DNA from 2 places in the Paenochrobactrum pullorum genome. Region 2 is predicted to be linked to the other one. Evidence: predicted binding sites of a transcription regulator. Region 2 holds the regulator's gene; the other holds the start of a gene.
The links. Region 2 encodes LexA, which represses DNA repair genes until DNA is damaged. Its sites were predicted from a motif close to TGTTCNNNNTGTGTTCNG; they were not measured.
Positions count from the first base shown of each region.

Region 1: the regulator LexA is predicted to act here: its motif matches at 3,754-3,771, upstream of dnaE (DNA polymerase III subunit alpha).

Region 1 is NZ_JBHEEH010000008.1:81,875-97,184, forward strand. Features, by position in the region: gene dnaE (DNA polymerase III subunit alpha) at 105-3,599, opposite strand; gene JNC77_RS12230 (ABC transporter ATP-binding protein) at 4,167-4,850, opposite strand; gene JNC77_RS12235 (lipoprotein-releasing ABC transporter permease subunit) at 4,850-6,163, opposite strand; gene proS (proline--tRNA ligase) at 6,163-7,488, opposite strand; gene thrS (threonine--tRNA ligase) at 7,810-9,789, opposite strand; gene yidD (membrane protein insertion efficiency factor YidD) at 9,950-10,327, opposite strand; gene JNC77_RS12255 (iron-sulfur cluster assembly scaffold protein) at 10,327-10,776, opposite strand; gene folE (GTP cyclohydrolase I FolE) at 11,139-11,723, shown strand; gene hisI (phosphoribosyl-AMP cyclohydrolase) at 11,748-12,164, shown strand; tRNA gene JNC77_RS12270 (tRNA-Leu) at 12,514-12,598, shown strand; gene JNC77_RS12275 (hypothetical protein) at 13,065-13,316, shown strand; gene JNC77_RS12280 (Y-family DNA polymerase) at 13,401-14,675, shown strand; gene JNC77_RS12285 (nitroreductase family protein) at 15,005-15,310, opposite strand, start outside.
Region 2 is NZ_JBHEEH010000002.1:154,285-169,594, reverse strand. Features, by position in the region: gene kdsA (3-deoxy-8-phosphooctulonate synthase) at 1-12, opposite strand, end outside; gene pyrG (CTP synthase) at 181-1,809, opposite strand; gene JNC77_RS07025 (L,D-transpeptidase) at 2,172-2,714, opposite strand; gene secG (preprotein translocase subunit SecG) at 3,017-3,424, opposite strand; gene tpiA (triose-phosphate isomerase) at 3,606-4,370, opposite strand; gene JNC77_RS07010 (SurA N-terminal domain-containing protein) at 4,612-6,501, shown strand; gene trpD (anthranilate phosphoribosyltransferase) at 6,510-7,529, shown strand; gene trpC (indole-3-glycerol phosphate synthase TrpC) at 7,539-8,342, shown strand; gene moaC (cyclic pyranopterin monophosphate synthase MoaC) at 8,354-8,842, shown strand; gene JNC77_RS06990 (molybdopterin molybdotransferase MoeA) at 8,845-10,065, shown strand; gene JNC77_RS06985 (response regulator) at 10,172-10,543, opposite strand; gene JNC77_RS06980 (single-stranded DNA-binding protein) at 10,849-11,361, opposite strand; gene lexA (transcriptional repressor LexA) at 11,662-12,384, shown strand; gene JNC77_RS06970 (ComEC/Rec2 family competence protein) at 12,676-15,195, opposite strand.

The sequences.
Region 1 (15,310 bases), on a different contig from region 2:
CAATAATTAAAGCATGTTTCGCAAAACTTTGAATGCGTTTTGCGAAATATATGCAAATTTGAATTGAGTTTCAAACTGTTACAAAGCGATAAACCGACTTTCAACTAGTGAATCAACTCAACATCTACTACGCCTTGAATTGACTTCATCGCACTGGCAACCTGCGGGCTCACCCGATAACGATGCGGCAATTCGATTTCAATTTCACGCTGACCGTCTTCTTTGATGACAATGAAACTTACCTGCCCGTCCCCACGGGTGTTGAAATGTGGCTGAATATGTTTAAGCGCTTCGGCACTACGTAAATAGAGACGCAATGCTTTTTGCATCCGGCACGCTTCGTCTTCCAACGAAACCACTGTTTGAATGCGCAAGCCCACGCCTTCCGGCCGGTCTTCCGCGGCCACCGTAATCACCACAGATTTACCGGTTTCGAGCAAATCGCGATATTGTGCCAAACCTTCAGAAAACAGCACCGCCTCATATTGCCCGGAGGCATCCGACAAGGCCACAATACCCATCTTGTTGCCGGTGCGGGTTTTACGCTCCTGCTTGGTGGTAATGGTACCTGCAAGCCGTCCGGCATTGGCACCCTTTTTGACAGCCGCCGAGAAATCAGCCCAGTTTTGGACGCGCATTCTGGCCAGCACTTCGTTATATTCATCAAGCGGATGCGCCGACAAATAAAAGCCTACCGCCTGAAACTCACGATGCAATTTTTCAGCCGGCAGCCAAGGGGCAGCAGAAGGCAATTGCAATTTTTCTTTTGGTGCGCCACTCAGTCCAAAAATATCCGACTGGCCACTTAAAGCATTTTCTTGTGTGCGCTGTGCATAGCCGGTCACGCGATCCATACCGGCACTTAAAGCAGCGCGATCATGACCAAAACAATCCAACGCTCCGGCATTGATCAAGCTTTCCCAAACGCGGCGATTGACCAGTTTCGGATCAATCCGCTCGCAGAAATCTTCCAAGTCTTCAAATGGTTTATCACCGCGCACTTCGGCAATGTGATCAACCGCTGCCTCACCAACACCTTTAATTGCAGCGAGTGAATAAAAAATTTTATTTTCGCCCACTTCAAACGGACGATATGATGTCTGCACCGATGGCAGCACCACCTCGATGCCAAGGCGCTTTGCTTCACGGCGGAAATCGTTGAGCTTGTCCGTATTGGACATATCATAAGTCATCGAAGCAGCGAGAAACTCAACCGGATGATGCGCCTTCATATAGGCTGTTTGATACGACACAATCGCATAAGCAGCCGCGTGCGATTTGTTAAAACCATAATCGGCAAATTTAGCAAGAAGATCAAAAATCGTATTGGCCTGCGCCTTGCCAACGCCGCCTTCCATCGCACCATCCACGAAACGGACGCGCTGCTTGTCCATTTCCTCACGTATTTTCTTACCCATCGCACGGCGCAGCAAATCCGCTTCACCGAGCGAATAGCCCGACAGAACCTGCGCGATCTGCATCACCTGCTCCTGATAAACGATAACGCCCTGCGTTTCTTTTACCAGATAGTCAATTTTCGGATGGATAGAGGCGATTTCTTCTTCGCCATGTTTGCGCGCATTATAGGTCGGAATATTTTCCATGGGCCCCGGACGGTAAAGCGCCACAAGCGCAATCACATCCTCGATACGGTCAGGGCGCATACCAATCAGCGCCTTACGCATCCCCGCACTTTCCACCTGAAATACGCCAACCGTTTCACCAAGCGAAAGCATGTCATAAGTCGGCTTGTCATCAAGCGGCAGGTGAGACAAATCAATCTCGATGCCTTTGCGCGCCACCAGTTTGACCGCTGTTTCCAAAACGGTCAGGGTTTTCAGCCCCAAGAAGTCGAACTTAACGAGACCGGCCTGCTCCACCCATTTCATGTTGAACTGGGTGACCGGCATATCGGAACGTGGATCGCGATACATCGGCACCAGCTCGGAAAGCGGGCGGTCACCAATCACAATACCGGCAGCGTGGGTGGAAGCGTGGCGATAAAGCCCTTCCAGTTTGAGCGACATATCAAGCAAACGGCCAACAACCGGTTCCTGCTCACGCTCTTCGTTGATTTTTGGCTCGGTTTCAATCGCCTGCCCCAGCGAAACCGGATTGGCAGGATTGGACGGCACCAATTTACATAGGCGGTCAACCTGACCATATGGCATTTCCAGCACACGTCCAACGTCGCGCAACACCGCGCGCGCCTGAAGTGTTCCGAAAGTAATGATCTGCGCTACCTGCTCGCGGCCATATTTGCGTTGCACATAACGGATGACCTCTTCGCGCCGATCCTGACAAAAGTCGATATCAAAGTCCGGCATCGACACACGATCTGGATTAAGAAAGCGCTCAAAAAGCAAGGAAAAACGTAACGGATCAACGTCGGTAATGGTGAGCGCATAAGCTACCAAAGACCCCGCACCCGAACCACGACCCGGCCCCACCGGAATGCCTTGTGATTTTGCCCATTTGATAAAGTCGGCAACAATCAGGAAGTAGCCCGGAAACTTCATCCGCTGGATGATGCCGATTTCATATTCCAAGCGCTCGTCATAGTCTTTTTCACTATAACCTTCAGCAAGACCTGCCGTTTTAAGACGGAATTTCAAGCCTTCGCGTGCTTGACGCGCGAGTTCATCGGCTTCTGCCTGCAAAGCTTGTTCGGGGTCATCAGACTCACCCGTAAAGCGCGGCAAAATCGGTGCACGCGTCTGCGTAAAATAGGAGCAGCGCTGCGCAATCTCGATGGTATTTTCAATCGCTTCCGGCAAATCAACAAAAAGTTTTGCCATTTCACCCTGCGATTTCAAATAATTATCCGCAGTCAACCGGCGGCGATCATCATTGGAAATGATCTGCCCTTCAGCAATAGCCAGCAAAGCATCATGCGCTTCAAAATCTTCCGATTTTAAGAAAAAAGCTTCGTTTGTTGCCACGAGAGGCAATTCGTATTTATAAGCAAGCGCAACAGTTTTGGCTTCCAAAACTTTGTCATAATTGGCAAATCTTTGTAGCTCGACATAAAGCCGGTTGCCGAAATGCTCTTTCAGGAAAGCCAAACGCTGCTCGGCTCTCTCTTCACGATCCGCACTGATCGATTTGCCGATTGGCCCCAATGGGCCGCCGGTGAGCAGGATAATGCCCTCAGATAGTTCTGCCAACCATTCCGAGCGGATATGTACCGGATCGCCATCAGCGGTTTCCAGATATGACCGGCTGACAAGGCGCACCATATTGGCATAGCCTTCTTCAGTACTGGCATAAAGAACGACAGGCGCCAGATCCAACACATCACGACGGTTCGCAGTACGGCTATTTTCAACATGATCGCCGAAGCAAATATCAAGCTGGCAACCGATAATCGGCTGCACACCATCTTTGGAGGCTTTTTGCGCAAATTCAAGCGCACCAAAGAGGTTATTTGTATCGGTTACCGCAATCGCCGGTGCATCATCGGCAATCGCATGTTTGATAATTTTTCCAATCTGCAATGCACCTTCAAGCAGCGAATAAGCAGAGTGGACACGTAAATGCACAAATTTTGGTGCCTGAGCATTGATTACAGCTGGCAGATCATGATGTGCATCAGTCATATATATATTCCCGGATCTTCATTGAAGCAGCAAAATATCACGCTTTGCAATTGCTTCATCAGTCATTTGACGCACCCTATCACGAGCACTTTTAAAAAGGCAGAGAAATCGCATCTTAATGACGACTCTGCCTCCAACCTGACAATGACTGTCGGGGAATAAATATTGAAAGTCCAGCCTCATCAATCATGAGAACGCTATCAGATTAAGCGATCCCATTTTATCAACAGACGGACAGTTTAGCCGAGACTATATTGCGCTGATCCAAATTGCGAATGTCGCAATGAACAGACTGACAGAAATAAAAGACATCACATCCTGAATAAGATCCGTCATCGGGAAACTCCATTGTTTGTTCTCTTATGTTTTTAATTTGTTCCATTATTGTTCCAAAGTCAAGCACTTTGTACCATGTATGTTCTACTCATAGTTTATGATTTATGAAATTTTCTCTGAAAGCATTATGGTGGGAAAAGAGCGTTTTATAGCTGCAAACCATGACAGGCATAAAAAAAGAGGGCTTAAAAGCCCTCTTCAGTTTGCCAAAAATATAAGTAAAATAATGGCTTAAACGTCGATGACTTTGCCATCCTGCAAGGTCACACGGCGATCCATCCGGCGTGCCAGTTCATGGTTATGTGTGGCAATCAATGCAGACAAACCTGACTGACGCACCAATGCTTCCAGCGCCTCAAACACATAAGATGATGTATGCGGATCAAGATTGCCGGTTGGCTCATCTGCCAGCAGAACAAGCGGCGCATTGGCAACGGCACGGGCAATCGCCACACGTTGCTGTTCACCACCCGACAATTCAGCCGGACGATGCGATGCACGTTTACCGACTTTCATATAATCCAGAAGCTGTTGCGCACGACTTTCTGCTGCTGCCTTTGGCAAACCACGGATCAATTGCGGCATCATCACATTTTCAAGTGCTGAAAATTCCGGCAGCAAATGATGGAATTGATAAACAAAGCCAATGTCATTACGGCGAATGGCCGTACGCTCACCCTCGCCCAATTCGCTGCAGGAGCGGCCATTGAGAAACACATCACCATGATCGGGACGTTCCAGCAAGCCTGCCGTGTGTAAAAGTGTGGATTTACCTGCACCCGATGGCGCAACGAGTGCCACCATCTCCCCGCGTTTCAGACTAAATTCAGCATCTTTCAAAATGACCAGTTCACGGTCAATTTCTTTATAGGCACGACTGACACCGGAAAGGCGTAAAATCGGTTCCGCAGCCATTATTCGTACCTCAGAGCTTCAACAGGATCGAGCTTGGCAGCGCGCCATGCCGGAAAAATGGTTGCGATGAAAGACAATACCAGTGCCATGATAATGACCGTGAGCGTTTCGCCCAAATCCATCTTGGCCGGAAGCTGGCTCAAGAAGTAAAGCTCCGGGCTGAACAATGTGGTGCCGGAGATCCATGAGAAAAACTGGCGGATCGATTCCACATTCAATGTAACAACCACACCGAGAATCACACCAGCCAATGTGCCGGTAAAGCCGATAGCAGCGCCGGTCATCAGGAAAATGCGCATCACGGAACCGCGGGTAGCACCCATAGTGCGTAAAATTGCAATATCGCGCCCTTTATCCTTCACCAGCATGATGAGGCCGGAAATAATATTCAAGGCTGCCACCAATACGATCAATGTCAGAATCATGAACATCACATTGCGTTCAACCTGAAGGGCTGAAAAGAAGGTCTGGTTGCGCTGTCGCCAATCGGTCAACAGCAGCTGCCTTGCTGCCACTTCTTCCACCGGCCCTTTTAATTCGTCAACTTTATCCGGATTATCGATAAAGATTTCCAAGGATTGTACACGACCTTCCTGATTGAAGAAAAGCTGTGCTTCATTCAAGGGCATCAAGACAATCGAGGCATCATATTCCGACATGCCGATTTCAAAAATCGCAGCTATATCATAAGATTTCACGCGCGGGTTCACACCAAAAGGTGTCACATCCCCGTCAGGCGATATCACCTTGAGACTGTCGCCAATGGTCAGCCCCAGATTTTGCGCCATACGCGTACCGATAGCCACACTGCCACCGTCATCAAAGCCTTGCAAAGTACCCTGACGGATATTTTCAGCAACCAGTTCCAGCTTATCAATATCTTCTTCACGAAGACCGCGCACCAAAGCACCGGTTCCGGCACCAATATTGCCCTGCACCAGTGCCTGCCCTTCCACTACAGGAATGGCAAAGGTAACCCCTTTGATATCATCCACACGCTTGATCAGATCAGCATAATCTTCCAGTGGCTGATCTATTGGCTGCATGATCAAATGACCATTGATACCGAGAATACGGGTCATCAATTCGCTTCGAAAACCATTCATGACCGCCATAACGATAATGAGGGTCGCCACCCCCAGCATGATGCCGGTGAAAGAAAAACCGGCAATCACCGAGATGAAAGTCTCGCGGCGGCGCGCTCGCAAATAGCGCCAAGCGATCATGCGTTCAAACACCGAAAACGGTTTCGAATCCAAACTGGATGCTTTTTTCTCGACGCGTTTGGCAGAAGCTGCCGCCGTTTTTGTCATTATCGGCCTGCCAGGAAATTAATCGCTGCTTCAACGGAAAGGGTCTGTCTTTCGCCGGTTGCACGGGTTTTAATTTCAACTTCACCATTGGCAACACTGCGCGGGCCTGCAATCACCTGATACGGCAAGCCAATCAAATCCATGGTTGCAAATTTCACGCCTGCACGCTCGTCGCGGTCATCCAACAACGGATCAAGACCGGCATTGATCAATGCTTCGTAAATCTTGGAAGAAGCGGCATCACAAGCCTCGTCACCCGGCTTCATGTTGACAATACCAACATCAAACGGAGCGATAGCTTTTGGCCAGATGATACCATCATCATCATGCGAGGCTTCAATGGTCGCAGCGACAACACGTGACGGACCGATACCATAAGAACCCATCGAAACCAGATGTTCTTTACCATCAGGGCCTTGAACCTTAGCGCCCATTGGCTCGGAATACTTGGTACCGAAATGGAAGATATGGCCAACTTCGATACCGCGTGCAGCTACCTGTTTGCCAGCTTCCACTTTTGCCCAATCAGCTTCGTCATGCATTTCTTCGGTGGCCGCATATGGTGTCGTCCACTTATCAACAATGGCTGCCATTGCTGCATCATCAAAGAAGTTGATGTCGGCGCCCGGCACTTCCAGATCAAGATAGGCGCGATCACAGAAAACCTGACTTTCGCCGGTTTCAGCCAGAATAATGAATTCATGGCTAAGATCACCGCCGATAGGGCCGGTGTCAGCGCGCATCGGCACAACCTGCACACCAATGCGGGAGAATGTGCGCAAATAGGATACAAACATACGATAATAAGCCGCTTTTGCGCCTTCGTAGTCGATATCGAAAGAATAAGCATCCTTCATCAGGAATTCGCGTGAGCGCATTACACCAAAACGCGGGCGCACCTCGTCGCGGAACTTCCACTGAATGTGATAAAGATTAAGCGGTAAATCTTTATATGAACGCACATAAGAGCGGAAAATGTCGGTGACCATTTCTTCATTGGTCGGGCCAAAGAGCATTTCCCGTTCAGAGCGGTCCTTAATGCGCAGCATTTCCTTGCCGTAAGCGTCATAGCGACCACTTTCACGCCAAAGATCAGCAGACTGGATGGTCGGCATCAAAATTTCATTACCGCCGGCGCGGTTCTGCTCTTCGCGGATAATCGCATTAACTTTGTTAAGGACTTTCAAACCCAGAGGCAACCAGGCATAGATACCGGCAGACTGCTGACGGATCATACCAGCGCGCAGCATCAAACGGTGCGAGACGATTTCCGCCTCTTTAGGTGTTTCCTTAAGAATGGGCAAAAAGAACTGCGAAAGACGCATTAAAACCACCAATCAGAGAATAGCCCGTTCGGCAAAGAATCAGGCAAAAAACTATATAAAGCTCTTAATTTCATAGCCACATCTGCAGATAATGGGAACCCGAAGAGTAAGCTTTGTTACCATTGTTGCACTTTGAAAAAGCTTTAAAGTCAATTCGGCACCAAATCATGGCAAAGAGTAAAGCCCGACCAAATAGTTGCGTAACATTTTTTGTAGCCGCTTGTTTTGCAGCCACAACAAAAAAACACGGCACCAACCAGACTTTCAAAGTCTGACCAATGCCGTGATTGCATATCAATTATTTAAAGCCAAACGCCTTAATCAGACGTTTTCGTTTTTCAAACGCACCAAATCCGGTGGTGTTGCCTCTTTCACCAGTGATGCAACAGCCTCATCAAGGCTCATGGACGATTGGTCACGTGAACCAAGACGGCGGATATTGACGGTGCGCTCTTCCGCTTCACGATTACCGCAAACCAGAATAACCGGCACTTTCTGCAGTGAATGTTCACGAACCTTATAATTGATCTTCTCATTGCGAAGATCGGTCGTGACCTGCAAACCGGCAGCTTTCAGCGTTGCAGCCACATCGCGCGCATAATCATCTGCATCGGATGTAATCGTTGCCACAACCACCTGAATTGGCGCGAACCACAAAGGCATATGACCGGCAAAATTTTCGATCAAGATACCAAGGAAACGCTCCATTGAGCCGCAAATCGCGCGGTGAATCATCACCGGCTGCTTCTTCTCGGAATCATTACCGATATAGAAAGCACCGAAACGTTCCGGCAAATTGAAGTCGACCTGTGTTGTTCCGCATTGCCATTCACGACCAATCGCATCACGCAGCGTATATTCGAATTTCGGACCGTAGAACGCGCCCTCGCCTTCGAAGATCGACGTTTTAATTTCCGGAGACTGTTCTTTAATTGTCTCCAGAACTTCCATCATCACACCTTCGGCGCGATCCCAAAGCTCATCCGAGCCGACACGCTTTTCAGGACGCGTCGACAATTTGATCGTTATGCCTTCAAAGCCAAAGTCTTTATAGACAGACAAGATCAGGTCATTGATACGAAGGCATTCTGCCGCCAACTGTTCATCAGTACAGAACACATGCGCGTCATCTTGCGTAAAGCCGCGAACACGCATCAAGCCATGCAGAGCGCCTGATGGTTCATAACGATGCACATTACCAAACTCAGCCAAACGAATTGGCAGATCGCGATAGGATTTCAAACCATGTTTGAAAATCATCACGTGACCCGGGCAATTCATTGGCTTCAACGCAAAGACGCGGTCATCATCAGTGTCATCACCGGCAACAGTTACCTTGAACATATTGTCGCGATACCAGCCCCAGTGACCTGATGTTTCCCAAAGGGATTTATCAAGCACCTGCGGTGCATTAACTTCCTGATAGCCGTGATTGTCCAGACGACGACGCATATAACTGACGAGTGTCTGGAACATGCGCCAGCCTTTAGCATGCCAGAACACAACGCCCGGCCCCTCTTCCTGAAAATGGAACAAATCCATTTCACGTCCCAGACGGCGATGGTCGCGCTTTTCAGCCTCTTCAAGCATTGTCAGATAGGCTTGAAGGTCTTTGTCGCTGGCAAAGGCTGTACCGTAAATACGCGTCAGCATCGGATTATTGCTGTCACCACGCCAATAAGCACCAGCGACTTTCATCAGCTTGAAAGCATTACCCACCTGACCGGTAGATGCCATATGAGGACCACGGCAAAGATCAAACCAATCACCCTGATAATAAATATTCAGGTTCTGATCTTCCGGAATAGCGTCAATCAGCTCAACCTTATAGCTCTCGCCTTTGTCGGCAAAAACTTGCTTGGCTTTATCGCGCGACCAGACTTCCTTGCTGAAGGCTTTATTGCGACCGATAATCTCGCGCATTTTCTTTTCAATCACCGGCAGATCATCCGGTGTGAAAGGTTCGTTACGCGCAAAATCGTAATAAAAGCCGTTTTCGATCACAGGGCCGATGGTAACCTGTGTACCGGGAAACAGTTCCTGCACAGCTTCTGCGAGGATATGAGCACAATCATGCCGAATAAGCTCAAGCGCGCGCGGGTCTTCGCGGGTCAGAATTTCCACATCACCAGAAGCGCCGAGCGGATCGCTCAGATCACGGATGGTGCCATCCATGACATAGGCCACAGCTTTTTTCGCCAGTGATTTGGAGATTGATTCTGCCAACTCCGCGCCGGTCATGGCACTGTCATATTCACGTGACGAGCCATCAGGGAATTTTAACGAAACAACATTCGACATAATTTTGTCCTTATCCAGTCCCGCCAACGATTGCGGGTGGTTGTCTTCATTGAATTGATTATTTTGATTGCAAACTAGATTTTTCAAGAAAATTCTAAAGTTTACAGTCTGCACAAGCTCATAAATGTTTTTGCAGCCAAGGTAAAGCTTTCAAGCCGTATCAAGCTTTGGTTTTGCGGGCGATAAGCCAATAGCGCCACGGCTTATACCAGCGATAACTCTCCGGAATTGCCTGCGGCACCGGATCAAAACCATCAGTACCAAAAGGTCCGCAACGCATTACGCGAAAAAGCCCCATCCAGCCACCGCTCCACAAACCATACCGCGCAATGGCTTCATAGGTATATTCCGAGCATGTCGGCAAATGGCGGCAGGAATTGCCGATAAAGCCCGATAATGTCAGTTGATAAAGCCGGACGAAACCGGTGCCAAACAACCGCCCCGGCGTTTTTCTCCATGCACCATTGAAATTGCGCCCCATATAGGGCTTACGCTCTGCCTTGGCTTTGGGCGCATGATCATGACCGCAGCCGCACATCAGCCAGCCTGCCCCACATGTTCGCCCTGCTCAATTTGTGTCAGGCAATCCACCACCGCGTCAAACACCAATAATGTTGACGCATGGCGCGCCCGATAATCACGCACAGGCGCAAAATATTTAAAATCGCCAAAACGTCCCTTCGGCGCATCACCGTTATTTTTCAGCATTTCATACATGCACTCACGTAAAGTTTTCAGCTCTTCCGGTGTCGCACCAATGATTGTGCGCGCCATAACCGAAGCCGTTGCCTGCCCTAAAGCGCAGGCTTTTACATCTTGCCCGTAATCACTGACAATTCCATCAATCACGTCCATATCTACGATGATGGTCGATCCGCATAATCTGGAATGCGCCTTGGCGCTTGCCTGCGGGTGTTCCAGGCGCTCGGTCTTGGAAATACTACCGGCAAACTCCAAAATCCGCTGATTATAGAGATCGTCAATCATGGCTCAATCTGTCTCGCAAATCCGATAAGGCACACATAATAATAAACATGCCCTTTTTTTGATGCTGTTTCCATACTATATAATCATCTGATAAAGCTTGCGCCATAGTTTAAGCCAGCATAGCGATAATTGTCGTGCAATCTTTAAGTATTTCAGCTAATAGCTGTTAAGCTTGCGATAGCCAGACCAAACAAATACTCTTTTATTTAAAAGAGACAAAAATCCTTCCAATACACACCTGCAATCTATCAGGTTTAATATGTATTGCCGTTCAACTCGTCTCCTCCGCGAAGGAGACTACGGGAGATACTAAAATGGATCATCCATGCGACAACAAGATTGAAGCCGCTGTAAATAGTGACATGATGGCAGCTGTAAAGCGCCCGTCACAACAAGAAGCCGAAGCAGCAGTACGTACCTTATTGCTCTGGGCTGGCGAAAATCCCGATCGTGAAGGCCTGCTGGAAACGCCAAAGCGCGTCGCCAAATCCTATAAAGAACTTTTTGCCGGTTATGGAGAAAATCCGGAAGACATTCTCGGCACCACTTTCGAGGAAGTCGGCGGCTATGATGATCTGGTATTGGTGAAAGACATTAGTTTCCACTCTCACTGCGAGCATCATATGGTGCCGATCATCGGCAAGGCACATGTGGCCTATCTGCCGGATGGCGAAGTTGTCGGCCTTTCCAAAATTGCCCGCACGGTCGAAGTCTTTGCCCGCCGTCTGCAAACACAGGAAAATATCACCGCCCAAATCGCTAACACAATCCAGACGATTTTAAAGCCACGTGGCGTCGCTGTTTTATTGGAAGCAGAACATATGTGCATGGCCATGCGCGGCATCCGCAAGCAAGGCTCCAGCACCATCACCACCACCTTCACCGGTGAGTTCCGCGATAATGTCAACGAACAGGTTCGCTTTATGAGCCTGATCCGCGCATCTTGATTACAAAAGTTTGAAGAGAACCGCATGAGCGTTGAATTTTTGTCCCAGAGCGAATGCACAAAACACGAAATTGAAGAAGGTTCCATTTTCGCTCCCCGTTTTGACAGTAACGGCCTGATCACCGCAGTTGTCTGCGATGCGCGTGACAACACTATTTTGATGGTCGCTCATATGAACGCGCAAGCACTCAGCCTGACACTGGAAACAGGTATTGCCCATTACTGGTCGCGCTCGCGCCAGCAATTATGGAAAAAGGGCGAAACATCCGGTAATTTACAAACGGTTGTTTCGCTTAGCACTGATTGCGATCAAGACGCACTCTGTCTTCATGTGGAGGTAGCGGGCAATGGCCCTACCTGCCACACGGAAAGACGCTCGTGTTTTTACAGGCAAGTCAGTCTCGTTGATGGCGAAACCCGTTTAACAATCAAAGCAGAGTAATTTTTTTAAAGATCTCACCCCACCGGTGAGGTCTTTTTTCTATGTAAGTACCTCAACGAGATTCGGGCGCATGAATCCAATTCAGCGAAAAATCAACCTGACAGTGTCCCGCAATTATCTCCACAACTTACAAAACAACTATTGTGGAAAACCTGTTTCTTTTCTCGCACATGCCAGATCGGATCAGAAGGCCGGAAATACTGGCTTTTTGCTGCATTGAATCATGAAAAACGTAATTGCAGCAATGTTTTACGAAAATAATCATGATAATTTTATTATAGGGCTTGTGCAGTCATAAGTGATTTGCTAAATCGCCTTCACCGAAGCAGTTCGGTTTCTACCACACAGTGCGGTCGTGGCGGAATTGGTAGACGCGCAGCGTTGAGGTCGCTGTGGGGCAACCCGTGGAAGTTCGAGTCTTCTCGACCGCACCATTCTCTCCTTACGAGGATTGAGATTTAATTAACAAATTCAATTCGTTAGTTTAAAGTTATATTTTTACAATCCCTCACCATACCGCCAAAAACCTCCATTGATTTTATTATGGAACTTAAATTAAGCCATCACCCTTTCACCCTGCAATAACCGGCAAACGCTACCGGCCAAATGTCGCAAACGCGCCTCCAATTGAAACGGCGACGATTGATATAAGCATCATCGCACCACTCCGCGTTTAAACCACTTCCTGATTCCTTCCCCCTCTTTAACCGAGTGTCCAGTACGTCAAGCTTTTGGTGGCTTGGGCGCGCCAGACCGCTCGCCATATTGTTTTTGAAACATCACAGACAATGAAAACATTAGTGTATTTCGTGTTTTCCACACCCTACCACAAGGAACATATGCCTAGATATTGACAAATATTCCTATTTCGTTCACCTTAGAACAAAAGGAGTACGAGTCATGAGCAGCAATGTCCAAACAGCCGAAAAGTTCATTGTAATCCCCTATCGTAAAAATCGCCGTAACTTAGTCGCCGCAGAAATGAGACCAACACAAACCGCAGAGAGTGCGACAAGGATTGCTGGGCTCATGGCAGAACGCTTTGCCGGCGTTGTTGCTTATGCAGTCACGGTAGACACAGAAACAGGCGATATGAATAACCCACGCCTGCTCGCCTCTTATGGCGAAGTTCCAGCACAACAAGAAGACTAACAACCAATTCACATTTTGTAGACATGAACTTGCGCATTTTGTTGCGTGAGATTGATGTAACTCGCCTTAGTTTAGGAAAAAGTTATGCGTAAGCCGGAAACGATTGAACGGCTATATCTGGACTTTGACGGCTTCTTTGCCAGCGTTGAGCAACAATGCGACAAACGTCTGCGTGGCAAGCCCATCGGAGTTGTGCCTTTTGCTGGCACCGACCGGACAGCCGTGATTGCATGCTCAAAGGAAGCCAAAGCGCGCGGCGTGAAGAACGTTATGAAAATCAAAGACGCCATGCAAATTTGCCCCGATCTGATTCTGGTGCCACAAAAGCCTGATCTGTACCGCCGCGCGCATAATGCCCTGCTCTGCGAGATAGAAACTATTATTCCCATTGATGCAGCCAAAAGCATTGATGAGCTGACTTGTGTGCTGGATGAAAATGGTCGTCAAAATCCTGAAGCTCTAGCGCAAGCAATCAAGACACATCTTGCAGAAACAATCGGCCCATACATCACCTGCTCAATAGGATTTGGAGCTAACAGGCACTTGGCCAAGATGGCATGCAAGGCTGGCAAGGAGGCAACCAAACGAGCAGGTAACTCTGGCAACGGCTTAGCCGTCTGGCACCCTCACCTGATGCCTGCCCCACTTTTTGAGGTGCAGCTGGAAGACATTCCGGCAGTCGGTCGCAACATGGCACAAAGATTATACCGCCATAATATCTATACGACTGAGGCACTTTATAACCTTCAGCCGAAACACATGCGAAAAATCTGGAACAATGTCACCGGCGAGCGCCTTTGGTATGCTCTGCACGGTTACGACATTCAGACACAGCCGCAAAAGCGCGGCATGTTCGGCCACGGTCGTGTGCTGCCGCCTGAAGCCAGAAGCATCAATGGTGCCTATGAGATTTCAAGGCTACTGCTCACCAAAGCTGCCAGACGGTTAAGGCGCGAGAACTATTATGCCGATGGCTTATCGCTTTGGCTATCCATCCGTGATGACGGATGGTTTCGCAATATCAAAATTCCGACCGTCAATGACGATCAAGCCATCCTGTCTGCCTTACGAGAACTATGGGACATGGTGCACCGTGATTTTCCACGCGGCCTCACCATTTTGCGTGTCAGCGTGACGCTTTACGATCTAAGCTCTGCCGATGCACGTCAGATGGATATGTTGAACAATGACGATATGATGCGCCAGAAATGGGAGAAAGCCAGCACAGCCATCGATAGCTTAAACAATCGCTATTCCAAAACCATGGTTAGTATGGGCGAATGGAAACCACCGGCAGGCGGCCATGTTGGCGGCAAGATAAGCTATGTGCGCATCCCATCGCCTGAAGATTTTTGGTGATCAAATGACGCGTCTTTATGGATTAAGCCACAATGACCTCTACTCTTTTTCATCAGGGATAATGATCTATCCATTTGAATTATTAAAAAAACAAAACAACGCTAAAAAACTTAAATACAAGATGGATAAAAATCTCATAATATAGACGCCTACAAATTTAAAACTTGGAAAAAATAATAAAGCCCCGCATAAAGCGAGGCTTTAAATATTTTATCTGCAAATGATCTGAAAAATTAGAATAGCCGACAATTGTTTACCAACAAATTTTTCATTGATTATTAGCATCAGCCTTCTTTCATTATATTATGAAAGCTAAACTCTTTTATATATTATCCAAACACCTTGAAACGGGCAGAATCATCAATAAATGTTTTTTCCGCAAATGGTGCTTCATTGGAACCAAAAGGCATTTGGGCGATTAGTTTCCATGAGGATGGAATATCCCAAGTTTTTGCCACTTCATTATCGATCAGTGGGTTATAATGCTGAAGACTGGCACCGATTCCAGCTTCGGCAAGAGCTGTCCAAACAGCAAATTGAGCCATACCTGCAGAGTGCTGTGAAAAGATCGGGAAATTATCGGCATAAAGCGGAAAGCTTTCCTGAAGCTTCTTAACGGCATCCTGATCTTCATA
Region 2 (15,310 bases):
TGCTGTCGTCATGGTTGGTCAACCTTCATTATCATACATTCAAGCAGCTTTAGTTCCACAACTCCGCCGCAAAGAGAACCAATGTCACTGTAATTACATCGATAATATAAAAAAGCGCCACTGTTTATCACATATGGCGCTTCTTGTTTATTATTACATCAGGCAATCACACATTTGCAATCAAACCATTCTGCTTTGTTCCAATGCTGCGGCAATGAAGGACGCAAACAATGGATGCGGCTCGAACGGGCGTGACTTCAGTTCAGGGTGATACTGCACCCCGATGAACCACGGATGATCAGCATATTCAACGGTTTCAGGCAATACGCCATCCGGTGAAAGACCCGAGAACACCAGACCGCATTGTTCAAGACGATCTTTATAATCGACATTGACTTCATAACGGTGACGGTGACGCTCGGAAATGGTGGTATCGCCATAAATATCGGCAATACGGGTTCCGGCTTTTAACACGGAATCATATGCACCAAGACGCATGGTTCCGCCCAGATCACCTGACTGGCTGCGTTTTTCGAGCAGATCGCCCTTCAGCCATTCGGTCATCAAACCAACAACAGGTTCTTTGGTTGGGCCAAATTCTGTTGAAGAGGCATCTTCAATACCAGCCAGATTACGGGCAGCTTCAATGCAAGCCATCTGCATACCAAAGCAAATACCAAAATATGGCACCTTGCGTTCGCGGGCAAATTTAGCAGCTTTGATTTTGCCTTCCGCACCACGCTCGCCAAAGCCACCCGGCACCAAAATGCCGTGTACTTTTTCCAAATGCGGAGCAGGATCCTCGCCTTCAAAGACTTCCGCTTCAATCCATTCGAGATTAACGCGTACTTTGTTGGCCATACCACCGTGCTGCAATGCTTCAATCAGAGATTTATAAGCATCTTTCAGCTCGGTATATTTACCAACAACCGCAATCGTTACCTCGCCTTCCGGATTATGGATCAGACGGGACACTTCTTCCCAGCGCTCGATCTGCGGCTTGGGAGCCGGATCAATGCCGAATGCACGCAACACTTCCGCGTCAAAGCCTTCATTATGATAAGCAATAGGCACATCATAGATCGACTTGACATCCAGCGCCTGAATAACGGCACTTTCACGCACGTTACAGAACAGGGAAAGCTTGCGACGTTCATTTTCCGGAATCGGACGATCTGCACGAATGAGCAGAATATCAGGTGCAATACCGATGGAACGCAGTTCTTTGACAGAGTGCTGCGTCGGTTTGGTTTTCAATTCACCGGCCGTCGGAATATACGGCATCAAAGTCAGGTGAATATAAACCGCCATCCCGCGTGGCAATTCATTGCCCAGCTGACGGATTGCTTCCAGAAACGGCATGGCTTCAATATCGCCAACCGTTCCGCCGATTTCACAAAGAACAAAATCATAATCATCATTGCCAGACGTGATGAAATTTTTGATTTCATCCGTGACATGAGGAATAACCTGAACCGTCGCACCGAGATAATCGCCGCGGCGTTCTTTTTCGATGATATTGCGGTAGATACGACCAGTCGTAATATTGTCCTGCTTGGAAGCAGGCTGACCGGTGAACCGCTCGTAATGACCCAGATCAAGATCTGTCTCTGCCCCGTCATCGGTCACAAACACCTCACCATGCTGGTAAGGAGACATCGTGCCCGGATCGACGTTCAGATAAGGGTCGAGTTTACGGATCCGCACGCGGTAACCGCGTGCCTGAAGGAGTGCAGCCAATGCTGCTGCGGCAATGCCTTTTCCAAGGGAAGAAACCACGCCGCCTGTGATGAAAACATATCGCGCCATGGGCTTATGTCGTTAGACTCTCCTGACTGATTCCGCCACTAAAAAATGACTGCCTGTGAAAAATAATTCATTTATCCCCGTAATCACCGGATAAAAACCACAGACAGAATTTTTGTCGTTTGCTGACTATATCGCATCAGCTGGCGGAATAAATTAATTTCGAAAATCCGTCTCTTTTTTTATAAAGAACCGACGACTTTCCATGCCCAAGTTTTGCTTCCCGCTCTTGACTGTATTGCCCTGTCCTGCCGGCTAACCCGTCATAAAATGGCTCAGGAACGGTTTGCGTGCCATTCACATGGCCTTAATAAAACACAAAAAAGCCGGGCCTGCGCCCGGCTTATCAGCGCCTTATAACAAGATCACAGAACAACAACTTCTGTGCCAAGATTGACGCGCTCATAAAGGTCGAGCACATCTTCATTAATCATACGGAAGCAGCCGTTTGAAGCCGCACTTCCGATTGTCCAAGGCTGCACAGTACCGTGAATACGGATATAAGTGTCTTTATTGCCCTGAAATAAATAAAGTGCGCGGGAACCAAGCGGATTGCCCGGACCACCATCCATACCGTTTTTAAAGCGGCTGTAATGAGCAGGATTGCGCTCAACCATTTCCTTGGTCGGAATCCAGCGCGGCCATTCGCGCTTGGCATTGATGGTGCCGGTGCCTTTAAATTCAAGACCAACTTTACCAACAGCAATGCCGTAGCGGCGCGCCGTGGTCGGGGTCTCTACATAATAGAGAAAATAGTTTTTCGGATCGACAACGATTGTGCCCGGTTTATAGCCGCTAAAGGCCACGGTCTGCGCGTGGAAACGCGGTGCAATCTTATACTTTTCCGCCTGAGACACATAAGACTTTTTAGCCGGAACTGCATCGTTCGGCGCGGCCTGCACAGGCATTGCCATGCAAAGTCCTGCAATACCAGCGAGAATGATATGGCGTAAAAACATTTGAATTTCCCGAAAATAAACCCGAAACCACAGGGTGACGGCACATCCTAGCATGCCAATCTATAATGTGTGATTAAGCCAAAGCCCCGTCATACTCAACAGCTTGATTTTATCAACAGCATGTTTTCATGCCCGCTATGGCATGGTTGCAACACTGCATTCCCCAAAAATTGTAACAAGCATCACAAACTAAAAATCCCGACCTCAAAGAGATCGGGATTATAAAATCAAAAGCCTGATGGCGAAAAGTATTACTGTGAACTTGGAACCGGATTGGCAGGTGCAGCCGGTACATCTTCCGTCGCAGGAGCTGGTGTTTCACCACGCGATGAAGCGCCGCCCAGCTGGTTGAGAATGCCGCCGCCGGTCGAACCTTCACCCGCTGCCGGAGCCTGACCGCCTGCCGCCGGAATACGGTTCAGAATATCGGTCGGACGCTCGCCGTAATTTGCCGTGATGCCAAGAAGCAATGACGTTGCAAAAAAAGCAGTCGCCAGAATCGTTGTCATGCGTGTCAGAGCATTACCTGCACCACGTGCAGTCATGAAACCAGAACCGCCGCCGATACCAAGTCCGCCGCCCTCAGAACGCTGGATAAGCACAACGCCGACAAGCGCAAGAACAATCAGAAGATGAATGACTATGAGAACAGTCTGCATGGAATTTGGTCTGCTTTCTTTATAGATCGCGGTCTTAATATGTCGCGGCTCTTTACACGGTATTGGAGAATAATCCAACCCCCATTTAAAAAGCCTTATCAACGCAAGGTTATATATCTGTCTATTTATCTATAACACAAACTGATGCTTTTAAAGGGGGCGGATCAATCGTCCATCAATTTTACAGGCTGCGATAGGCCTCACAAATCGCGAGGAAGTCGGCAGCTTTCAGGCTGGCACCGCCAACGAGTGCACCGTCGACATCGGCAACCCCCAGCAGTTCAACAGAATTGGCAGGCTTAACCGAACCACCATAAAGTAAACGCATATGCGCACCCTGCGCACCAAAACGCTCAATCAATGTTTCGCGCATGAAGGCGTGAACAATACGCACATCCTGAACCGTCGGTGTCAAACCGGTGCCAATTGCCCAGACTGGCTCGTAAGCAATGATCGTGTTTTCTGCATTCACGCCATCCGGCAATGAATTTGCCAACTGCTCGCCCACAACATTCAATGTGGTTTCGGCATGGCGTTGATCAGCTGTTTCACCCACACAAACAATGGCAACCAGTCCTGCCTGCCATGCAGCCAGCACTTTTGCCTTCACCATTTCATTGGTTTCACGGTGATCGGTGCGGCGCTCCGAATGACCGACAATCACATGAGATGCACCGGCATCTTTCAGCATAAGCGCTGAAACATCACCTGTATGAGCACCCGATTGCGCCATATGGCAATCTTCACCGCCCAGCCCCACGTTTTCACCTTCGAGCGTTTCTGCAGCGCGTGAAAGCAAAGTTGCAGGAACGCAGATGACTGCATCCAGTTTACGGCCGTAATCAGAGCTCAGGCCCGCAGCAATCGCACGTAATTCGGTCAGGGATTCCCCTGTGCCGTTCATCTTCCAATTGCCCGCAACCAAAGGGCGAATTCCCGGTGTCATGCGCTTCTCCTCGCAATGCTCTACCACCGTGTCGTCGCGCTTTATTTTAGGAACGCAGGCGGACGGTTTTCATGAATTTGCACCTGACTAACAAATTCACACACGAATGCAACACTTAAAGAGTGCACATTAACGGGTCAAGAAAGCAGTTTTCCTGTCATTGAGCCTTGCATCACGCCTATGCTTAAGGCTATTCCCATAGTTCTGGAACCAAAGCTTTCAATTTATAAAAGGTACTTCCATGCTCGACAGCTTGCGCGCCGCCACTCAGACCTGGATTGCAAAACTATTGCTTGGTATGCTCGTCTTAAGCTTTGCCGCTTGGGGTATCGCCGATATTTTCCGTGAAAACATGACCAGTTCGGCTGCTTTGAGCGCCGGAAAGTCCGAAGTTAGCGCGGTTGAGTACCGTTTTGCTTATGAACAGCAGATGATGCGTCTGTCCCAACAATTCCAGCAGCGCCTGACCAAAGAACAGGCTCAGGCATTGGGTGTGGAAAGTCAGGTGCTCTCACAGCTGGCAGCCGGCGTTGTACTTGATGAAGAAGCACGTCAGATGAACCTGGGAATCACTAAAGACGGAATCGCCCGTCTGGTGGCCGAAGATCCGTCCTTCCATGATGTGTCCGGCCGTTTCAGCCCAGCACAATTCGATGCCGTGATGCGTCAGGCCAATATTCGTGCGCAGGATTATCTCGACAGCCGCACGCAAGTAGCCCGCCGTCAGCAAATTGTTGAAGCTGTCACCGATGGCATCAGCGTTCCTGATACATTGCTGAAAGCACTTGCACTTTATGAAGGCGAAAGCCGCACAGTTGATTACATCACCATCCAGCCGGAAAAGGTTGCCGATATTGCTGCCCCTTCCGAAGATGCGCTTAAAACCTATTTTGAAACCAATAAGTCGCAATATGCAGCACCTGAATATCGCAAGCTTACTTATGTCAAGCTGGAGCCAGCCGATATTGCTGATCCAAGCCAGATTACACCTGAAGAAGTCAGCGACTATTATGAAAAAAACCAGAGTCGCTATTCAACCACTGAAAAGCGCACAATCGAACAGTTAAGCTTTACTGATGAAGCAGCTGCCAATGCTGCTGCCGAAAAAATTAAAACCGGCATGAGCTTCGATGATCTGGCCAAAGAACTCAACAAGTCGGCTGAAGACATCAAACTCGGTACGTTTGAAAAAACCGCACTGCCGGATCCGGTACTCGCAGAAGCAGCATTTGCCCTGCCCCACAATCAGGCAAGTGAAGTTGTCAAAGGTGCGTTTGGCCCTGTGATTATCCGAGTAACCGAAATAGATGCCGCACACACTAAGCCGCTTGCCGAAGTTGAAGAAGAAATTCGCTTAAGCCTTGCAACCACCATTGCAGCGACCGCCATTGCCAATGTGCGCGATCAGTTTGAAGAGGACATTTCCAATGGGGTGCCTCTGGCTGAAGCTGCAACCAAGGCTGGTTTGAAATCGATTACCATTGATGCCATTGATGCCGAAGGCAACGATATGAATGAAAAGCCGGTTGAAAACCTTCCTGCTCAGGCTCAGCTCGTCGCAAATCTGTTCCAAACCGACAAAGGCATTGATAATGACCCGCTTTCGTTGGGCACCAATGGTTTCCTCTGGTATCAGGCCGATGATATCATTCCTGCCCGTGACCGCACGCTTGATGAAGTGAAAGATACAGTTGTCGAGGCGTGGAAGGCCGATGAAGCAATTAAAAATCTGATTGCTAAAACTGACGATATGAAAAAGAAAATTCAGGACGGTACATCACTCGATGCACTGGCAGAAGAACTGAGCGTCACAAAAAACACCAAACGTGGGGTTACCCGTGCAGCCAACGATATTGAGCTTGGCTCTGCCGCTGTTGCTGCGATCTTCCGTGGTGCCAACGGCCATGTCGACACGGCCGCGACACCAAACAATGATGCGCAAATCCTGTTTAAAGTCACCGATGTGGTTGAACCTGCCGGTATCAGTGCAGAATCAATCACAGAAGATCGCCGCAAAGCTGCTGCCAATGGCTTGTCTGATGACCTTCTGACACAGCTCATTGCCGAATTGCAGAAACAATATCCGGTTAAAATCAATCAAACCGCGATCAACAATGCGATGGCATTTTAGAGGTGAGTATGGTTGATTTTAAAGATTTCATTGCAAAAGTTGCGCTCGGAACGCAGCTCAATGTGCAAGAAGCAAAACAAGCTTTTGATATCATGATGACAGGGCGCGCGACGCCCTCTCAAATCGGCGCCTTTTTGATGGCTCTGCGCGTACGCGGTGAAACCGTGCCTGAAATCAGCGGCGCTGTCGCCTCGATGATGTCCCGCGTCACGGAAGTCAAAGCCCCTGCCAATGCCATTGATATTGTCGGCACCGGCGGTGATCAATCAGGCTCCTACAATGTTTCCTCCTGCTCGGCATTTGTGGTGGCAGGTGCTGGCATTCCGGTGGCAAAACACGGCAATCGTGCATTGTCATCTCGTTCCGGTGCTGCCGATGCGCTTTTTGCACTTGGTGTCAATATTGAAGCCGATGCCGATCTGATCAGCCGCTGCATCTATGAGGCGGGCTTGGGCTTTATGTTTGCGCCCAACCATCATTCCTCCATGCGCCATGTCGGCCCGTCACGGGTGGAACTTGGCACACGTACAATTTTCAACCTGCTCGGCCCCCTCTCCAACCCTGCCCATGTAAAGCGTCAGCTTGTCGGCGTTTATGCGCGCGAATGGGTGGAGCCTTTAGCACATGTGCTGAAAGAACTAGGCTCTGAAGCCGCATGGGTTGTTTATGGTGACGGCCTTGATGAAATTACCACCACCGGCGTCACCCATGTCAGCGCCTTGGAAAATGGCACAGTCCGCAGCTTTGAAATCAGCCCTGAAGATGTCGGCATTCGCCGTGCAGAACCGGCTGAACTTAAAGGCGGCGACGGTGCATATAATGCTGAAGCGTTGAGAGACGTGCTCAATGGCGCACAAAATGCCTATCGTGATATTGTGCTGATGAATGCAGGTGCAGCCCTTTTGATTGCCGGCCATGCCTCAACTTTGAAAGAAGGTGTAGAGCAAGCTGCCCTTTCCATCGACAGCGGTGCAGCACTCAATGTCTTGAATAAGCTCGTTCAGGTTTCCAATGAGCAAGCGGAATAAGGATATGGTATGAGCACTGATATCTTGAAAAAAATTGAAGCCTATAAGCGGGAAGAAATTGCGGCAGCTAAAACCAAAGTCTCGCTTGCAGAGCTTGAGGCAAAAATTGCCGATCAGCTGCCGACACGCGGTTTTTTCAATGCTTTGCTGCAAAAGAAAGCCAATAAACAATTTGGCCTGATTGCCGAAATTAAAAAAGCCAGCCCGTCCAAAGGACTGATCCGTCCGGATTTTGACCCGCCATTGCTGGCCAAAGCCTATGAAGAAGGTGGCGCGGCTTGCTTGTCCGTTCTCACCGACACACCTTCATTTCAGGGTGCGCCGGAGTTTTTGACAACCGCGCGCAACGCCTGTTCCCTGCCAGCTTTGCGCAAAGATTTCCTCTTTGACATCTATCAGGTTTATGAAGCACGCAGTTGGGGTGCTGATTGCATCCTCATCATCATGGCAAGTGTTGATGATCAGCTGGCTGCAGAGCTTGAACAGGCCGCTTTCTCGCTCGGCATGGATGCATTGATTGAGGTGCATGACGAAGCTGAAATGGAACGTGCGCTCAAATTGCAGTCGAAAATGCTCGGCGTTAACAACCGCAACTTGCGCAATTTCGAAGTGGATCTGGCCGTCAGTGAACGTCTTTCCAAAATGGTTCCGGATGATTATCTACTGGTTGGCGAAAGCGGTATCTTCACCCATGACGATTGCCTGCGTTTACAAAAATCCGGCATCGAAACTTTCCTGATCGGTGAAAGCTTGATGCGTCAACAGGATGTGCGTTCTGCAACCCACACCCTTCTGACCGGTCAGACAGCCTGAGGTTGAAGCCTATGAGCAAGCTGAGCCATCTTGATCAATCCGGACAGGCCCATATGGTCGATGTTGGCGACAAGCAGGAAACCGAGCGTTTAGCTGTCGCCGAAGCTTCGATTGTCATGCGACCTGAAACGCTTGCTCTTATTCTCTCCGGCAATGCCGCCAAAGGTGATGTACTGGCAACTGCACGCATTGCCGGCATTATGGCTGCCAAAAAAACCGCTGATCTCATTCCGCTTTGCCATCCGTTGATGCTCACTAAAGTTGGTATCGAGATCGAGCCGGATGAAAATCTGCCAGGTTTTAAAGTCACCGCGAATGCGCGCCTGAAAGGCCGCACCGGCGTTGAAATGGAAGCCCTCACCGCAGCATCCGTCACATGCCTCACCATTTACGATATGGCGAAAGCCGTTGATAAAGGCATGACTATTCAAAACATCCATTTGATTGAAAAGCACGGCGGTAAATCCGGCGATTGGTTTACATCCTCCAAGGATAAATAAAAATGGCACTTTTACCCGTTGATGAGGCGTTAAAGCGTCTGACTGAAAATGTCCAAGCGGGCCTGAGTGAAACAGTTTCCATCCATCAGGCAGGCGGGCGCACCCTCGCCGCGCCTATGGTCGCCCATTACTTGCAATCCCCTTTTGATGCTTCCGCCATGGATGGCTATGCGGTACGCGCCAACAAAGATGGCAGCTATCCCAGTCAGTTTCGTGTGATCGGTGAAGCAGCTGCAGGAAAACGTTATCTTGGGCAAATTGCTAAAGGCGAAGCCATCCGCATTTTCACCGGCGCACCGGTACCGGCTGACGCCGATAGCGTGGTTATTCAGGAAAATGTCACCCGCAATGGGGATATGATCGAAGTCTGCGGCGAGATCATCAAACACAAACATATCCGCCGCGCCGGTCTGGATTTCAAACTCGGCGAAGAACTATTACCAGCTGGGCGCAAACTTGATGCAGCTGCCTTGGCGCTTGCCGCCGCCAGCGGCAATGCAGAGCTGCAAGTCACCCGCCGCCCACGCGTTGCTATTCTGGCAACCGGTGACGAGCTTGTCGCACCGGGGAAAATTCCGGCAGAAGACCAGATCATTTCGTCCAATTCCAGCGGCATTGCCGAACTGGTGCGTGCACAAGATGCAACAGCGATAGATTTAGGCATTGTGCCGGATCAGACAGATTTAATCATTGCTGCTATCAAGCGGGCGATGGATGATAATGTCGATGTGCTGGTAACACTTGGCGGCGCCTCTGTCGGCGATCATGATCTGGTGCATAAAGCACTCACCGCCTGCGGCATGGAACTGGATTTCTGGAAAATCGCTATGCGTCCGGGCAAACCACTTATGCATGGCAGCCTGACCGCCGCCAATGGCCGCATCATTCATGTGCTCGGCCTGCCGGGAAATCCGGTTTCCAGCATGGTTTGCGGATATTTATTTTTGCTGCCGCTGATTGCCAAATTAACCGGCCACAGCTATCGCGCCGATATCCGCAAGGCGACACTCTCAATCCATATGCCGGAAAATGATCATCGCCGTGATTATGTACGTGCGGAATATATCCTTGACGATCAAGGCGATTTAATCGTGCAGCCTTTGCCCGTACAGGATTCGTCCATGCTGGGAATGTTGGCGCGCGCCAATGCTCTCATAATCAGAGAAGCCAATGCACCGGCCATTGATGCCGGAGCAAACTGCCAAATTCTGGTTTTGCGTTAGATTTCAGAGCATTTCCGAATTAAGTTAAATCGTTAGAAATGCTCTGACATTTTATTTTTTCCGCGTATCTCATCCGAAAACCGCTTCACACTTTTCGAAATACACTTTAAGCATCACCCAGATAAGATTTAATTGTCTCGATAAAACGCGGTACTGAAATCGGTTTTGAAATATAAGCTTCACACCCGCCCTGCCTGATGCGCTCTTCGTCACCCTTCATCGCAAATGCAGTGACAGCGATAACAGGGATAACTTTCAGTTCTTCATCATCCTTCAGCCATTTGGTGACTTCAAGACCAGAGACTTCCGGCAACTGAATATCCATCAAAATCAGGTTCGGGCGATGCTCGCGCGCCAAGTCAAGCGCTTCAAGCCCGTTGCGGGTGCGGATAGTTTCATAGCCATGGGCTTCTATGAGATCGCGAAAGAGCTTCATGTTCAGCTCATTATCCTCAACGATCATCACTTTCTTAATCATCAAACTTCCCTCAGCGCACAGGCTTTCCGGCTCATTTGCAAGTGCTTATACACTTGTTACGGAATCGATAAACGCCATTCATCCAAAATGATTTTAACCCCAGAACATTGACGAATAGCAAACAGATTAAAGTTTTTTAATTTTTTTAAAGCGGTCGTCATATCGAGCATAGCGGCTGGAAAAGATAAACCACACATATAAAAAATGCGCGAGTTTTTATCAAAACTCGCGCATATTCCTTAAATTTCATGCAAAAACCGATCAAAATTTTGCAATTAAATGCTCATTTTTATCGGTTTCTTTCATTAAAATGGAATTTCATCGTCCAGATCGCGTGAGAAACCGCCGCCGGATGATGGACCTGAGCTACCAAAATCAGAGCCGCCCGATGAACCGCCACCGGAATAATCAGACATCTGCGAACGACCGCCACCGTCAAAAGAACGGCCCTGTCCGCCGCCTTCACCGCGACTGTCGAGCATCTGCAATTCACCACGGAATTTCTGCAACACGATTTCAGTCGTATAGCGTTCATTGCCGTTCTGATCCTGCCATTTACGGGTCTGCAAAGCGCCTTCCAGATAAACTTTCGCGCCTTTTTTCAAGTATTGTTCAGCGACTTTGGCCAGATTTTCATTGAAAATCACAACACTGTGCCATTCGGTCTTTTCGCGGCGCTCACCGGACTGGCGGTCGCGCCAGCTTTCAGAAGTCGCAATACGCAAATTAACGACAGGGTCACCGGAGCTTAGCCGTCTGACTTCCGGATCCGCACCAAGATTGCCGACCAGTATAACCTTGTTGACACTACCTGCCATGCGCTTAACTCCACCTTATCTTTTAACTTTGGTTAACTGCTACAGATAACAGCCGCCAATGATTTAGCACATCCATCCTGCGGCAGATGTCAGCAATTATAGCCTGTTTCCACAAGAGATATGCCACTTAATTTTAAGTTCCTACTTTGTTCTAATGCAAAAAAATCTTCGCGGCAAGTATCCATTTTTTACCACCTTAAAATATGATTAAGAGACACTTGCAGAACAAGCAAAGAACAGATAGTGTTTGTTCTGCATTTGTTTTTAAATTTGATTCTTAACTCTGGGGGGCTTTAGCTTATGTTAACCCGCAAGCAGCATGAATTACTTCTTTTCATACACGAACGTCTGAAAGAAGTCGGCATCCCGCCCTCTTTTGATGAAATGAAGGATGCTTTGGATTTGGCCTCCAAGTCCGGTATTCATCGTCTGATCACCGCATTGGAAGAGCGCGGCTTCATTCGCCGCCTTCCCAATCGCGCCCGCGCATTGGAAGTCATCCGCCTGCCCGATTCCATTGCCCCGGGGTTAAACTCCCAAAAAAAGTTCTCCCCAAGCGTGATTGAAGGAAGTCTGGGCAAACCTGCTGCACCAGCAAAACCCGAAACCGCACCAGTGGATGCTGCTTTTGAAAACAGCGATACAATTTCTGTGCCTGTCATGGGGCGCATTGCTGCCGGCGTCCCCATTTCCGCCATTCAGAACCAGACACGTACCATCACTTTACCGATGGATATGATCGGCTCTGGCGAGCATTACGCACTCGAAGTGAAAGGCGACTCGATGATCGAAGCCGGAATTTTTGAAGGTGACACGGTTGTGATCCGCCGCGGCAATAACGCCAATCCGGGAGAAATCGTCGTTGCCCTTGTCGATGACGAAGAAGCAACCTTAAAACGCTTCCGCCGCAAAGGCGCATCCATCGCACTCGAAGCTGCCAACCCTGCTTATGAAACCAGAATTTTTGGCCCCGACCGCGTACAGGTTCAGGGCAAGCTGGTCGGATTGATACGCCGCTACTAATCCGGCCAGTGCAATTATTAAACCCGATGCGAACCAAACCGTTATGTCACAATGATAATTGGTTTGGTTCCTTTCATAACATTTGTGTGGCTTATGAAACCGAGACGCAATCATATATGATCTAAAGTTTACGCCTGCCGAACGGTTATCTTATTATTAAGCTCATGGGCATCTTTGTTTTTCAGCGTCTATTGAGATCGTAAATTATTGCCATAATTTTAGGATCATAACAGCTTCATCGAAATTTGGTTTTCTTGAATAAATACAGCCGTAAGCGATAATGCAGGATGATCAATTATCATCATTGATAGGTGAATTTTTCTGATTAGCTTTTGCCTTTGGAGCCACATAATCGGCAAGGCCACGCCCCGCGCGGGAGTATAGACGATATAGATGCCACGGGCGTTGCGGATCACCAACCGAATATGTCAATTTATCATTATATTTCAGTAATTTATTATCATTTTCTAAATTCTTACTAACAGATTGTTGAGATTGCAGGTCAGTAGCAGCCACATTTGTGATAGCATCATATGGTTCTGGTTCATCAAGCTCACTCTCAAAAGTGTCAGCATCATTCTCGTCTTCAAAGACCGGATGTAATCCCATACCTGCCGAAACATTATTTTTGGCATTAACCTCTTGAATAACTGGATCGCCAAGCCTGATCTCAAGCGCCCCCTTCAAAGCTAACTCCCGCCGCGTAATCACGAGCTTATCTGCAGCCATGCATTCCGGTTTTTTACCCGCCACTGCCAATATAACCACATCCCCAATATGACACGCCGTTTCGACTGCACTTAGTGTTTCGGTATAGCTCAGCATACGCCCGTCAGCGAGTGTGATTGAACAGATGTTTTCTTCACAATAAAATGCATTTTCCTGATAAGTGCCATTTTTCTTTGAACCAGCTATTACCGGTGGAACAATCTCGCTCACATCATAAGCTTTTGCCCAATTTTGAATTGTGAAACGCGACGGACGCGAACGGTTGACAGCAAGTCGTCCATCGGCAAGGCCAACCGCCACCAGTTTGGCATCCTCGGAAATCATTATATCGGGATCATTCTCCACGAAATAAAAGAAAAAGCCGATAGCCACTAATAATAACGAAAGATTGCGCAAGCGCGTCGTGCAGATGACTGCAATCACCACCGCAATTGTCCAGCTGATAATTGCCCCCGATGATATAATTCCGGGATTTCCTGCCGGTGCGATTGATGAAACCAACTCGGCGATCTGTCGCATGCCCCAAACGCCAAGCCCCATGATCTGCAACGGCAACCAATCCAACTGCAGCGGCATCAACAACAAGCTTAAAACCGCAAAAGGCATGATAATGATGGAAATCACCGGCATCGCCAATATATTGCCGAGTAAACCAAAAGGTGCTGTATTATTAAAGTGATAGGCTGAGTAAATGCCGCTTGCAATACCAGCGACAATTGATGTGGCGGCAGTTGCAACAATTGGCACGAACCATTTTTTGAGCTTCGAGTTCTTTTGTCTTTTAGCGATCTTGCCCTGATTATGGAGTGCTGATTTTCTATCACTCCACCACGCAAAGGCCGCTACCAAACCAGCTGTTGCTGAAAAAGACATTTGAAAACTTGGCCCCAGCACTTCATGCGGCGAGCTGATAAAGGCAATGAGTGCTGCGATTGCAAGATTGCGAATGCTGAGTGCCGCGCGATCAAAAAGCAAAGCTACAAGCATCACCATAATCATCACAAAACTGCGCTGCGCCGCTACATCAGAGCCCGATAGCGCCAAATAAAACGCAGAGCTAAACAATGCTGCGGCGGCTGCATATTTTTTAATCGGATGCCTTGCAGCAAAGGATGGGAACAAGCCTGCAACGCTGCGAAAACCGATAATGACAACACCTGCGGCCAAGGCCAGATGCAAACCCGAAATTGACAAAACATGTGCTAAGCCGGAATTGCGCAAAGTTTCATTTGTATGCTCGCTAATGCCGTCGCGCTGCCCCGAAATCAATGCAGCAGCAATGGCGCCGTCTTCCCCGCTCACCACACTGGTGACACGGGTGCCGACAATATGGCGAAGTGTGGCAATAGCATAAGAAAATGTATCCCCCACCCAACTTAATGAAGCAGTCTTCGCCAAAACAGGCGTGCCCATGTAAAAACCATTGCCACCATTACCTTTAAAATAACCATTAAAGGCAAAGTCGTAATTACCCGGTCGTACTGGCCCGGAATGGGGACGCAAGCGTACAAGTCCGGTAAGTGTGGAGCCGATTTCCGTTTGCGCGGGGATATCGCGTGCTGTCATTCGCAATCTCTCCGGTGCATAGCGTAAAACGGGTCGCTCGGTTGACAAGACGTCTATCGTCAACCGCCAGCCACCGGTATATTGCGCTTCCAAGCCGACAACACGCCCAGTCAACCGCGTCGTAACATCCGAGCCAACCATTGCCGTGGAATAACGCCAGGTTTCCAGCTTGCCGCAAAACATTCCAATCTGGAAAAAAATCGCCAACAACAGGATGGATGACCAATAATACCGCTCCCGCACCCACCAGCGCATCGCCACCAATAAACACAATGGCAGTATAAGCGACAACCAGCTGGTTTCCTGTGCTTGGGTAAAATAGGTGATTACACCCGCACCGGCACTGACCGGCAACAGTAAAAAACCGGTGCCCCGCTCACGCTCGGCCTGCAAAGCCGATTGCAGTTGGACAATATATAATTGGATACGAACCCGAAACCCGGTTTCATCCAGATTTTCAAATGGCTCAGCGGGTGGCCCTTCAAGCGGATAATCGTGAATGGCAGGATCGGGCAAAAAAGGCGAATAAGAAAGATTTCCGCGCAGCTCTTTTAATAACGCACGCTCATCAATAGCAGGCGCAACCGTCTCATTTTGGTTCGTATTTGCCCCCCGGCCCAGCCCCTTTCCT